DNA from 3 places in the Kitasatospora sp. NPDC048239 genome. Region 1 is predicted to be linked to each of the others. Evidence: riboswitches for the same ligand, from Rfam matches in the RefSeq annotation. Region 1 holds a riboswitch; each other region holds the start of a gene.
The links. Region 1 has a riboswitch for thiamine pyrophosphate ahead of ACGFZP_RS10010 (purine-cytosine permease family protein). Riboswitches for the same ligand answer to the same signal wherever they lie in the genome.

Region 1 (3,977 bases):
GACATCGCACTCGACGGCGTCGGCGCCCTCGTCGAGCGCCCGGCGGTAGGCGGCGAGGGTGTGCTCGGGCAGCGCGTGCGAGGAGCCGCGGTGGGCGATCACCTGGACGGGCGGCCCGGTGCGCGCCGTCGCCGGGGAGAGGTCAGGGCTGGTCACGCGTCCACGATAGGCGCCGGAGGTGACGCGAACGCGAAGACGGCCCCAACCTGCGGGGCCGTCTTCGGGTGCGGGCGCGGTGGTCAGCGCCGGCCGCGGGTCAGCGGGGTGAGCGCCAGGGTGGCCAGGGCGGGCACCAGGAAGCCGAACAGCGAGGCCGAGGTCCACTCCTGCGGCGTGAAGTGCAGCGCCTCCTGGAGGGACGTCCAGAAGTCCGTCCACCAGCCGGCGATCGCGGTCGGTGCGATCAGCTGGTAGACCGCGAAGCCGAGCGCCCACGGCAGCAGCATCAGCCAGCGGGAGGGCGCGTCGTCGGCGAGGTTCCAGCCGCGCCGGCCGGCGCCGAGGAAGTAGTCCACCGCCAGCACCGCGAACATCGGCACGAACACCGAGCCGATCAGGCCCAGGAAGGCGTAGTACGAGTCGGTGAACTCGGTGATCTGCAGTGCCAGCACGGTGATCAGCAGGCCGGTGGCGCCGGTCAGCACCCGGCGGTCGACCTTCGGCAGCAGGTTGTGGACCGACATCGCCGTCGAGTACACGTTGGCGAAGGACTGGTCGGTCTCGCGCAGCACCAGCACCAGCAGGAACGCCCAGCCGGCCCAGACCCCCAGGAAGGAGTCGAAGATCCGGGTCGCGTCGCCGCCGGACTGCAGCAGCGCGAAAAGGCCGAGCACGTAGCACCAGATCTGGGCGACGGTGTAGCCGGAGAAGCTCCCCCAGAACGCGGCGCGCGGGGTGCGCGAGTGCCGGGTGTAGTCGGCGGCCAGCGGCACGAAGGAGATCGAGACGGCGATCATCGCGTCGGTGGCCTTCAGGAAGCCGTGCCAGTTGCCCGCGCCCGGGTCGGGCACGCCCTGGCGGCCCAGCTGGACGGTGAAGTACACCATCGCGACCGCCACCGCCGCGGCCACGAAGCGGCGCAGTACGGCGATCGCCCCCAGCGGCCAGATGGTCAGCGCGGTGGTCACGGCGCCCGCCAGCACGACGAAGACCCAGCGGTAGCCCTCGGTGTGGGCGACGGTCTGCGCGCCCATCGCGATCACCAGCAGCTCGTACACGCCCCAGCCGAGGCACTGGACGATGTTCAGCACCGTCGGCACGTACGACAGGCGGGTCCCGAACAGTCCGCGCAGGTTGGCCATCGCGGGTGCGCCGGTGCGGGCGCCGATCAGTGCGGCCACGCCGAGCATCGCGGTGCCGACCACGGTGCCGGCCACGATCGCGGTCACGGCGGCGGCCAGGGACAGCTCGCTGCCCGGGGCGCCCAGCACGGTGGCGGCGGTGGTGAAGCCGATCAGGCTGACGCCGAGGTTCATCCAGAGCGCGAAGTGGTCCCGGAAGCGGAGCGTGCGCGGCGGCTCGGTGTCCAGCACCAGCGGGGCCTCGACCCGGCCCGCGGCCTGGTCGGGCCGGTCCAGCACCGAGGTCGCGGTCGCGGCGGGTGCACCGGCCGTGGAACCGGGCGCGCGGCCGTCGGCGTCCGAGTGAACGGTCGTGGACGGTTCGGGGAAACCCTTGGACGCGGACGCGCCCGAAGAAGAGGATGGCGAAGCAGGCGGCATGGCCGATACTCCCTACGCCGGCATTACCCGGACAGGTTCCGGCGGTCTGCGCCCCCTCGACGATCCGGCCACGGATCCCGTGACGTACCGTCGACCAGCGCACTCTCAGCCTGGTCGGTCCAAGCTCCCGCGTGTCAGTTTGGAGCGACAGGCTAACCGGCGGGGCGGTGAACGCCAAGGCCAGACGGCCTGCGGTCCGCATCGCGGGACGTCAGGGGTGTCCGTCGTGGACGGAGTGAACGGTGCGCCGGGGGGCACACCGGTCCGCCGTGCGGGGGCGTCCGGCCGGCCCGTCCGGCAGGTTCGTCCGGCAGGTCAGCGGTGCCGGTCCGTCCGGTTCGCCGAGCCGGTCTGCCTGGTTCGCCGTGCCGGTCTGTCTGGCCGGGCTAAGGATTCTTATGAGTTCTTCAGAGGGGTCCTTACGGCAATCGAATCGGGTGTGCGAAAAACTATGGTTCTTGGTCCTGTCAGCTATGGAGGTCGTCCGTGAGCACCGAGCGCGAGGTTGGGTCCACCGGGCCGCAGGGGGAGCAGCCCTCCGGCGGCCAGGGGGTGGTGGGCCCCGCTCATGACGGTCCGGCCCAGCAGGCCGAGCCTGCCGCCCCCGCCCCGGCGGCCGCTCCCGAGGCCCCTGCCACCGGCGGCTTCACGCCGACGCTGGCGTTCGGCAAGCTCAGCGCCCCGGAGCCGGTCGAGCCCCCGGCAGCCCCGGCGGCCCCGGTCGCTCCGGTCGCTCCGGTCGGGTCCGGGTACATCGACGCGCCGCCGCCCGTCCTGCCGCCGGCCCCGGTCGGACCCGTCGCCGCGGCGCCGGCACCCGTCGCCGCGGCGCCGGCACCCGTCGCCCCGGTGGCGCCCGCCGCGCCCGCGGTGCACGAGACCAACCCGTACGCGACGCCCGGAGCCCCGCTCGCCGCCGCCCCGCACGACCCGTACGGCCCCCCGCCGGTCCCCGGTGCGCCGGCTGCCCCGGCACACCCCCAGCACCCCTTCGGCGCGGGCCAGCCGCTCGGCGGCTGGGGCCTGCACGACGCCACGGCCGGCGGCGCGGCCGGTGCCGGTACGCCCGGCGGCCCCGGCTACCCGGGCGGCCCGCTCGGCTACCCGGCCGACTACCCCGGTGCGCCCGGCCCCGGCGGCCCCGGCGGCCCGGGCCGCAAGCGCGGCGGCCTGATCGCCCTGATCGCCGCCGTCGCCCTGGTCGCCGGTGTGGCCGGCGGCGCGGTCGGCGTGGCCGTCGCGGACCGCAACGACCGCAGCGTCAGCGCCGCGGACGACCACCGCAGCACCACCGTCCAGGCCAACAGCCCGCAGAAGAGCGAGCCCGTCCCCGGCTCCGTCGCGGGCATCGCGCAGAAGGCGCTGCCGAGCGTCGTCACCATCAAGGCGCAGGGCAACGGCGAGTCCGGCACCGGCACCGGGTTCGTCTTCGACACCCAGGGCCACATCCTGACCAACAACCACGTGGTCGCGCCCGCGTCCAACGGCGGCAAACTGACCGTCAAGTTCGCCGACGGAAGCACCTACGGCGCCTCCGTGCTGGGCCGCGCCGAGGGCTACGACGTCGCCGTCGTCAAGCTCGACGACACGCCGAAGGGCAAGCTCACCCCGCTCCCGCTGGCCGACTCCGACAAGGTCAACGTCGGCGATGCCACCATCGCCATCGGTGCCCCGTACGGCCTGGAGTCCACCGTCACCACCGGCATCATCAGCGCCAAGGACCGCCCGGTCGCCTCCGGCGACGAGACCGGTGCCCAGTCCTCGTACATGAACGCCCTGCAGACCGACGCCTCGATCAACCCGGGCAACTCCGGCGGCCCGCTGCTCGACGCCGGCGGCGCGGTGGTCGGCATCAACTCGGCGATCCAGTCCAACACTTCAAGCACCGGCCGGGCCGGCAGTATCGGCCTGGGCTTCGCCATCCCGATCAACCAGGCCAAGTGGGTCGCCGAGACCCTGATCCAGAGCGGCGAGCCGGTCTACGCCCAGCTCGCCGTCCTGCGCAACGACGACTACAAGGGCGAGGGCGCCCAGATCTCCACCCGCGACATCCAGGGCACCCCCGCCGTCACTCCCGGCGGCGCCGCCGACAAGGCCGGCCTCAAGCCCGGCGACGTCATCACCAAGCTCGGCGGCAGCCCCATCGAGAACGGCCCCGCCCTGGTCAGCAAGATCTGGACCCACAAGCCCGGCGAGACCGTCGACGTCGAGTACACCCGCAACGGCCAGACCGCCAAGACCAAGGTCACCTTCGAC
Region 2 (3,977 bases), on a different contig from region 1:
CCACGGGGCACCACGGCTTCGTTGAGTGCGGCGGCGACGCCGGAGTTGGCCTGGCTGAGGGCGGCCACCACCTCGGCGAGGGTGGTCGCGGCGGGCACCTGGCGGGGCTCGCCGTTGACGGTGAGTTCGATCTCGCTCATGCGGGGACCTTCGTGGTGAAGCGGGTGGGGGAGAACGGTCCGGCGAGCTCGGGCATCGTGCCGGTGGCCAGGTACTCGGCGACCAGGTCGGCCGTCACCGGGGTGAGCAGGACGCCGTTGCGGTAGTGCCCGGTGGCGGCGACCAGGCCGGGCAGTGCGGTCGGACCGATCAGCGGCGCGTTGTCCGGCGAGCCCGGGCGCAGGCCGGCAGAGGTCTCCACCAGCGGCAGCTCGGTGATGCCGGGGACCAGCTCGTGGGCGTCGCGCAGCAGCTCGTACACCCCGCCGGCGGTGACGGTGGTGTCGTAGCCCTGCTCCTCGCTGGTCGCGCCGATCACCAGCTCGCCGTCCTCGCGCGGCACCAGGTAGAGGTGCCGGCCGCGGACCACCGCGCGGACGTTGCGGGAGAGGAACGGCCGGTAGGGCGCGGGGACGCGCAGCCGCAGGATCTGGCCCTTGACCGGGCGGATCGCGGGCAGCACGCCCGCGGGCAGACCGGGCAGCAGATGGCTGTGGGGGCCGGCGGCGAGCACCGTCCGGTCGGCGGTCACCGTCTCGCCGGTGCTCAGCCGGGCACCGACCGCCCGGTCGCCCTCGACCAGCAGCTCGACCGCCTCGGCACGGTGGCCGGCGACGCCCGCGGCCTCGCCGGCCCGCAGCAGCGCCGTCAGCAGCCGGCGGCCGTCCACCTGGTGGTCGTCGGTGACGTGCAGGCCGCCGCGGACCCCGGGGGCCAGCATGGGTTCGAGCCTGCGGGCCTCGCGGCCGGTCAGCCAGTGCGAGTCCAGGCCGAGCCGCCCGTGGAAGGCGTGCAGCTCGCGGAGCTCCTCGCGGTCGTCGGAGTCGAGGGCGACGGCGATGGTGCCGCACCGGCGGTAACCGGTGTCCTCGCCGCCGCTCGCCTCGGTGAGCTCGGCCGCGAAGGCGGCGTACCGCTCGTTGGAGGCCATCCCGAGGCGCAGCAGCGGCTCCTCGCCGTACTGGAGTTCGGTGACCGGTGCGAGCATGCCCGCCGCGACCCGGGCGGCGCCGCCGCCGGGGTGCGGGTCGACCACGACGATCCTGCGCAGTCCGCGCTGTGCCGCCCGCCAGGCGACGGCGAGGCCGATGACGCCCCCGCCGATCACCAGGACGTCGGCGTGGGTACCCGGAGCCAAGCGTGTCAAGGTCGCTCTCTCCCTTCGCCGGAATGACCCGGATCAGGTTCGGACGGTCGCGGGCCGTGCCAGCCCGCCTCTCAGCCCGGTTCGCCGGGCTCCCGTGATGGTGCCCCCACCTTAACTCCGGGGGTTGCCGCCGCCGAAGGCGCGTACGAAGGGTGGACGGCGCCCGCACCCCGGGCCCGTCCGGGGGCCGGTTCGGGCGTCCGGGACGGCTGGGTACAGTGACGGCGTGGGAGAGCTGAGCGGGACGGATCGGGTGGTCGTCGTCGGTGCCGGACTGGCCGGGGCGCAGTGCGCCGCGGGGCTGCGGCGGGGCGGCTGGCAGGGGCGGATCACCCTGGTCGGCGAGGAGGCGCACGCGCCGTACGACCGGCCGCCGCTCTCCAAGGAGGTGCTGCTCGGCAAGGCCGACGCCACCACCCTCGACATCGACCTCGCGCACCTGGGCGTCGAGCTGCTCACCGGCCGCCGCGCCACCGGCCTCACCCCCGGCACGCTGCACACCGACGGCGGCGACCTGCCGTACGGCGCCCTGGTGATCGCCACCGGGGCCGCCCCGCGCGCCCTGCCCGGCGCCGAGCGCGCCCATCTGCTGCACACCCTGGACGACGCGCTGGCGCTGCGCGCCCTGCTCCGGCCCGGCCTGCGCCTGGTGCTGGTCGGGGCGGGCTGGATCGGCGCCGAGGTGGCCACCGCCGCCCGGACGGCCGGCTGCGAGGTCACCGTGGTCGAGACGGGCCCGGCACCGGTGCCCGCCGCGCTGCCCGTCGAGATCGGCCGGGCGATGGCCGCCTGGTACGCCGAGGCCGGGGTCGGGCTGCGCTGCGGCGTCGGCGTCGCGGCCGTGGAGCCTGGCGCGGTCCTGCTGGAGGACGGCTCGCACCTGCCCGCCGACGAGGTCGTGGTCGGGATCGGGGCCCGCCCGGCGACCGGCTGGCTGGCCGGTTCCGGGGTCGCACTGGACGCCGCCGGCGCCGTCCTGGTGGACGAGCGGCTGCGCACCGGCCTGCCCGGGGTCTTCGCCGCGGGGGACTGCATCAGCTACCCCTCGGTGCGCTCCGGCGCCCGGTTGGCCGTCCGGCACTGGGACCACGCGCTGCAGTCCGGCGAGGCGGCGGCCGCCTCCGTGCTCGGCTCGGACGCGCCGTACGACCCGGTGCCGTACTTCTGGTCGGAGCAGTTCGGCCGGATGGTGCAGTACGCCGGACAGCACGGCGAGGGCGACGAGATCGTCCGCCGAGGCTCCCCGCAGGACCCGACCTGGGCGGTGCTCTGGCTGCGCGACGGCGTGCTGCGCGCCCTGCTCACGGTGGACCGCCCGCGCGATCTGACCCAGGGGCGGCGGCTGATCGAGCGCGGCACGGCACTGGACGCGGCCCGCGCGGCGGACCCCGCCGTACCGCTGAAGTCGGCCGTCGCGGGGTAGCGCGGACGGCCGTTTGGTGCGCGGCGGGCCGCGGAGGTGGCAGTCTGGTGGCGTGAGTGAGATCGAAAGCAAGATTGAATCCCTGGTCACCGAGTGGATGTACCTGCCTGACATCTCGGAGCAGTGGGGGGTCCGGGTCACCGAGGTGCGCGACCTGGTCAAGAACGGCGGCCTGATCGCCGTCCGGCGCGGCCCCAACAAGTCGCTCCAGGTGCCGGCCGCGTTCATCGACGGCGCCGGGCTGGTCAAGCACCTGTCCGGCACCCTGACGGTGCTGCGCGACTGCGGGTACAACGACGTGGAGATCCTGGAGTGGCTCTTCACCGAGGACCCGTCGCTGCCCGGCAGCCCGATCCAGGCGCTGCAGGAGAACCGCGGCACCGAGGTGAAGCGCCGCGCCCAGGCGATGCTGATCTGATGGCGGCGGACACCCTGCGCCGGCGGGTCGCCGACGCCCGGCTCTACCTGTGCACCGACGCCCGTCGCGAGCAGGGCGACCTGGAGCAGTTCCTCGACGCGGCGCTGTCCGGCGGCGTGGACATCGTCCAGCTGCGGGACAAGGGCCTGGAGGCCCGGCAGGAGCTCGCGGCGCTGGAGGTCTTCGCCGACGCCTGCCGTCGGCACGGCCGGCTGCTCTCCGTCAACGACCGCGCCGACGTCGCGCACGCGGCCCGCCCCGAGGTGCTGCACCTCGGGCAGGACGACCTGCCGGTGTCGGCCGCCCGGGCGATCCTCGGCGAGGACGTGGTCATCGGACGGTCCTGCCACGCCGAGTCCGAGGTGGACGCGGCGATCGCCGAGCCCGGCGTGGACTACTTCTGCACCGGCCCGGTCTGGCCCACCCCGACCAAGCCGGGCCGCCACGCGCCGGGCCTCGGCCTGGTCTCGTACGCGGCTCGGCAGACCACCGACCGGCCGTGGTTCGCCATCGGCGGCATCGACCTGGGCAACCTCGACGAGGTGCTGGCGGCCGGGGCGAGCCGGGTCGTGGTGGTGCGCGCGATCACCGGCGCGGACGACCCGCAGGCGGCCGCGGCCGAGCTGTCCCGGCGGCTGCGGGCCTGACCGCCCGGCCGCCGCCGACCGCAGGCCTGGGCACTGTCAGAAACGGCCTCGGCCGGACAAGCCCTAGTACTTGCGGACGGTGGCGGCCTCGGCCAGTGCCAGCAGGGCGGCGCGGGCCCGCTCGTCCGCCAGCGGCGCGGCGGCCAGCGCGGCCAGCGACTGGCGCATCAGCTCCTCGATCCG
Region 3 (3,977 bases), 240 kb from region 1:
GAGATCTTCATCGAGCAGAACTTCGGGCCGCACATCGAGCAGAAGTGGGCCGTCTTGGCGGGCTCCGCCGGGAGCGTCTCGTCGTGGAACGAGCGGGCGGTCTCCGGGTCGAGGGCCAGGTTGAACTGGTCCTCCCAGCGGAACTCGAAGCGGGCGTCGGAGAGCGCGTCGTCCCACTCCTGGGCGCCGGGGTGGCCCTTGGCCAGGTCGGCGGCGTGCGCGGCGATCTTGTAGGTGATGACGCCGGTCTTCACGTCGTCCCGGTTGGGCAGGCCCAGGTGCTCCTTGGGCGTGACGTAGCAGAGCATCGCGGTGCCCCACCAGGCGATCATCGCGGCGCCGATGCCCGAGGTGATGTGGTCGTAGCCGGGGGCGACGTCCGTGGTGAGCGGGCCCAGGGTGTAGAACGGCGCCTCGTCGCAGATCTCCTTCTGGAGGTCCATGTTCTCCTTGATCTTGTGCATCGGGACGTGGCCCGGGCCCTCGATCATCACCTGGACGTCGCGCTCGCGGGCGATCCGGCCCAGCTCGCCCAGGGTCTGCAGCTCGGCGAACTGCGCCTCGTCGTTGGCGTCCGCGATCGAACCCGGGCGCAGGCCGTCACCGAGCGAGAAGGTGACGTCGTAGGCGGCGAGGATGTCGCAGAGCTCCTCGAAGTTGGTGTAGAGGAAGTTCTCCTGGTGGTGCGCCAGGCACCAGGCGGCCATGATCGAGCCGCCGCGCGAGACGATGCCGGTCTTGCGACGGGCCGTCATCGGCACGTACCGCAGCAGCACGCCGGCGTGGACGGTCATGTAGTCGACGCCCTGCTCGCACTGCTCGATGACGGTGTCGCGGTAGACCTCCCAGCTCAGGTCCTCGGCCCGGCCGTCGACCTTCTCCAGTGCCTGGTAGAGCGGCACGGTGCCGATCGGCACGGGGGAGTTGCGCAGGATCCACTCACGGGTGGTGTGGATGTTGCGGCCGGTGGAGAGGTCCATGACGGTGTCGGCGCCCCAGCGGGTGGCCCAGGTCATCTTCTCCACCTCCTCCTCGATCGAGGAGGTGACGGCGGAGTTGCCGATGTTGGCGTTGATCTTCACCAGGAAGTTGGTGCCGATGATCGCCGGCTCCACCTCGGGGTGGTTCACGTTGACCGGGATGACGGCCCGGCCGCGGGCCACCTCGGCGCGGACGTACTCCGGCTCCAGGCCCTCGCGCAGGGCCACGAACTCCATCTCCGGCGTCACGACGCCGCGCTTGGCGTACGCGAGCTGGGTGACGGCCGCTCCGCCGCGTCCCCGCAGCGGGCGGCGCGGCCGGCCGGGGAAGACGGCGTCCAGGTTCTTCAGGTTCCCGCCGCGCGGCGAGGTGTGCTTGATCCCGTCGTCCTCGGGGCGGGCCTCGCGGCCGTCGTACTCCTCGACGTCGCCGCGCTGGCGGATCCAGGAGTCGCGCAGGGCGGGCAGGCCGCGCCGCACGTCGGGTTCGTACGCCGGATCGGTGTAGGGCCCGGAGGTGTCGTACAGGGGGACGGTCCGGCCGTTGGTGAGCACGACCTCGCGGTACGGGACGGCGAGGTCGGGGCGGGAGCCCTCGCGGTAGGCCTTGCGCCAGGCCGGGGTCGGGTAGCCGGTGGAGGTGCTGCTGGCGGCGGACGTCCGGGCAGACTGCGGCTGTACATCAAATGCGGTCATCAGACCTACTACTCCCTACGCCGGCATTACCCGGTCAGGTTCCTGCGGTCGACGCAGCGGTTGGCACGTACACCGACGTGCCGTTCAGCGCCCTCTCAGCCCGGTGCTCCGAGCTCCCGTGTCCGCAGGCGGTGTTGCCTGCGCATGACGTCCAACACCGTAGCGAGCGGATCGCCGCTGGTCCAGACGGCTTCCAGCCAGTGGGAAGCGCTGGCACACTGGCGGCATGGTGGGGGCGACCGGTCGGGTGACCGGGAGGATCGGTCCGGGTCTGGTCGGCGAGGTGCTGCTGCACGTCCGCGAACGGCAGGGCACGGAGGCGTTCCTCGCGTACCCGGCCGTGCCCGGCGAGGTGCTGCCGCCCGGCACGCCGGTGGTCGTGGTGGAGTACCAGCCGCCGCGGACGGTCTACGTCGCGCACGCGCTGGGCTGACGCCGCGGCCGCCCTTCGGCGGCCTCGTCATACCGCCGTCACACCGCCGTCCTGCCACCGTCCTGACACGGCCTTGACGCGGTCTTGACGGTCCTGGTGCGAAGTCGGGACGAAAAGTCCTTCCCACTGATCCACAAGAGGCGCAGAATCCCTGCTGCCACCGCGTTCCGCGCCATCCTGCAACAGAGCGCAGCCACGGGACCGGTGTGCCCTGAAGGGGGAATTCGCCGATGCTGATCGGCATCGCGGGGGCGGTCGTCGCCTCCATCGTCATCCTGATCGTTCTCTTCAAGCTGATGTGGCGGGTCGCCGAGCCCAACGAGGCCCTGATCATCTCCGGTTCCAGGCACCGCACCGAGGGTGTCGGCGAGGGCCTGGGCTTCCGGATCGTCACCGGCCGGGGCACGCTCGTCACCCCGGGCGTGCAGGTGGTGCGCAAGCTCTCCCTCGACCTGAACGAGGCGGACCTGGACGTCGAGTGCGTGACGTCGCAGGGAATCCCGGTCCACGTCAAGGGTGTTGTGATCTTCAAGGTGGGCGACGACACCGTGTCGATCGCCAACGCCGCCCGCCGCTTCCTCGACCAGCAGGAGATGATGGGCCACCGGGTCCACAACGTCTTCGCCGGTCATCTGCGGTCCATCGTCGGCGGGTTGACGGTCGAGGACATGATCCGCGACCGCGAGCGGCTGACCGGGGAGACCCGGGCCGCGTCGGGCTCCGAGATGGAGAAGCTCGGCCTGATCATCGACTCGCTGCAGATCCAGGAGATCATCGACCCGACCGGGTACATCCAGAACCTGGCCGCTCCGCACGCCGCCGCCGTCATGCGGGACGCCCGCATCGCCCAGGCCGAGGCGGACCGCCAGGCCACCGAGGCCGAGCAGGAGGCCTTCGCCCGCAAGGCCGAGGCGACCCGCAACAGCGGTATCCAGCAGGCCGGTTACCAGGCCGAGCTGGAGACGGCGACCGCCCGCGCGATGCAGGCCGGACCGCTGGCCCAGGCCGCCTCCCGGCAGGAGGTGGTGGTCCAGGAGACCAAGGTCGCCGAGCTGGAGGCGCACCGCAAGGAGCAGCAGCTCCAGGCGGACGTCCGCAAGCCCGCCGACGCCCGCGCGTACGAGACCCGCACCAAGGCCGAGGCCGACCGCGACGCCCGGATCTCGGCCGCGCAGGCGCAGGCCAAGGAGACCGAACTCAAGGCGGCCGCCGAGGCGAACCGGGTGAAGGTGGCCGCGTCCGCCGAGGCGGAGGCCACCAAGGCCCGCGGTCTGGCCTCCGCCGAGGCCACCCGGGCGACCGGCCAGGCCGAGGCCGCCGCGGCCGAGGCCAAGGGCCTGGCCACCGCCGAGGCCACCCGCGCCCTGGGTCTGGCGGAGGCCGAGGCGATCAAGGCCCGGGCCGCCGCCCTGGCCGAGAACCAGGAGGCCGTCGTCGCCCAGCAGCTCGCCGAGAAGTGGCCCGAGATCGTCCGCGCCGGCGCCGAGGCGTTCGGCAACGTCGAGCACATGGTGCTGCTGAACGGCGCCGAGGGCATGGGGGACATGTTCGCCAAGGCCCTCACCATGGGCGGCACCGGCCTCGGCCTGGCCCGTCAGCTGCTCGCCACCATGCAGGTGACCGCTCCGGCGGACCAGGCCTCTCCGGCCGCCGCCCCGACCGCCGCCGCGGTGCCGGTCCAGCAGATCCCCGTCGAGGGCTGACCGTTTCGTCCTGGCTTCACGCCAAGGTGCCCGTCCGCAGCAGTTCGCGGGCGGGCACCTCCGTGTCGAAAGGACTCCGACAACGACACCCTGGCGACATCGGCGATCACACCCGGCCGCATAATGCTCACATCTGCTCCGCAGGCCGCCCGCACCGTCCCGCCG

Region 2: linked by a shared signal. The riboswitch ahead of thiO (glycine oxidase ThiO) and the one ahead of ACGFZP_RS10010 (purine-cytosine permease family protein) in region 1 are both predicted to bind thiamine pyrophosphate.
Region 3: linked by a shared signal. The riboswitch ahead of thiC (phosphomethylpyrimidine synthase ThiC) and the one ahead of ACGFZP_RS10010 (purine-cytosine permease family protein) in region 1 are both predicted to bind thiamine pyrophosphate.

The regions. Positions count from the first base shown of each region.
Region 1 is NZ_JBICZP010000003.1:496,120-500,096, forward strand. It holds gene ACGFZP_RS10005 (glycerophosphodiester phosphodiesterase family protein) at 1-156, opposite strand, end outside; gene ACGFZP_RS10010 (purine-cytosine permease family protein) at 240-1,580, opposite strand; TPP riboswitch at 1,714-1,862, opposite strand; gene ACGFZP_RS10015 (S1C family serine protease) at 2,208-3,977, shown strand, end outside.
Region 2 is NZ_JBICZP010000001.1:504,818-508,794, forward strand. It holds gene thiS (sulfur carrier protein ThiS) at 1-140, opposite strand, end outside; gene thiO (glycine oxidase ThiO) at 137-1,297, opposite strand; TPP riboswitch at 1,300-1,412, opposite strand; gene ACGFZP_RS02230 (NAD(P)/FAD-dependent oxidoreductase) at 1,533-2,729, shown strand; gene ACGFZP_RS02235 (Rv2175c family DNA-binding protein) at 2,782-3,147, shown strand; gene thiE (thiamine phosphate synthase) at 3,147-3,794, shown strand; gene ACGFZP_RS02245 (polyprenyl synthetase family protein) at 3,858-3,977, opposite strand, start outside.
Region 3 is NZ_JBICZP010000003.1:260,463-264,439, forward strand. It holds gene thiC (phosphomethylpyrimidine synthase ThiC) at 1-1,676, opposite strand, end outside; TPP riboswitch at 1,672-1,806, opposite strand; gene ACGFZP_RS08995 (hypothetical protein) at 1,903-2,109, shown strand; gene ACGFZP_RS09000 (SPFH domain-containing protein) at 2,340-3,812, shown strand.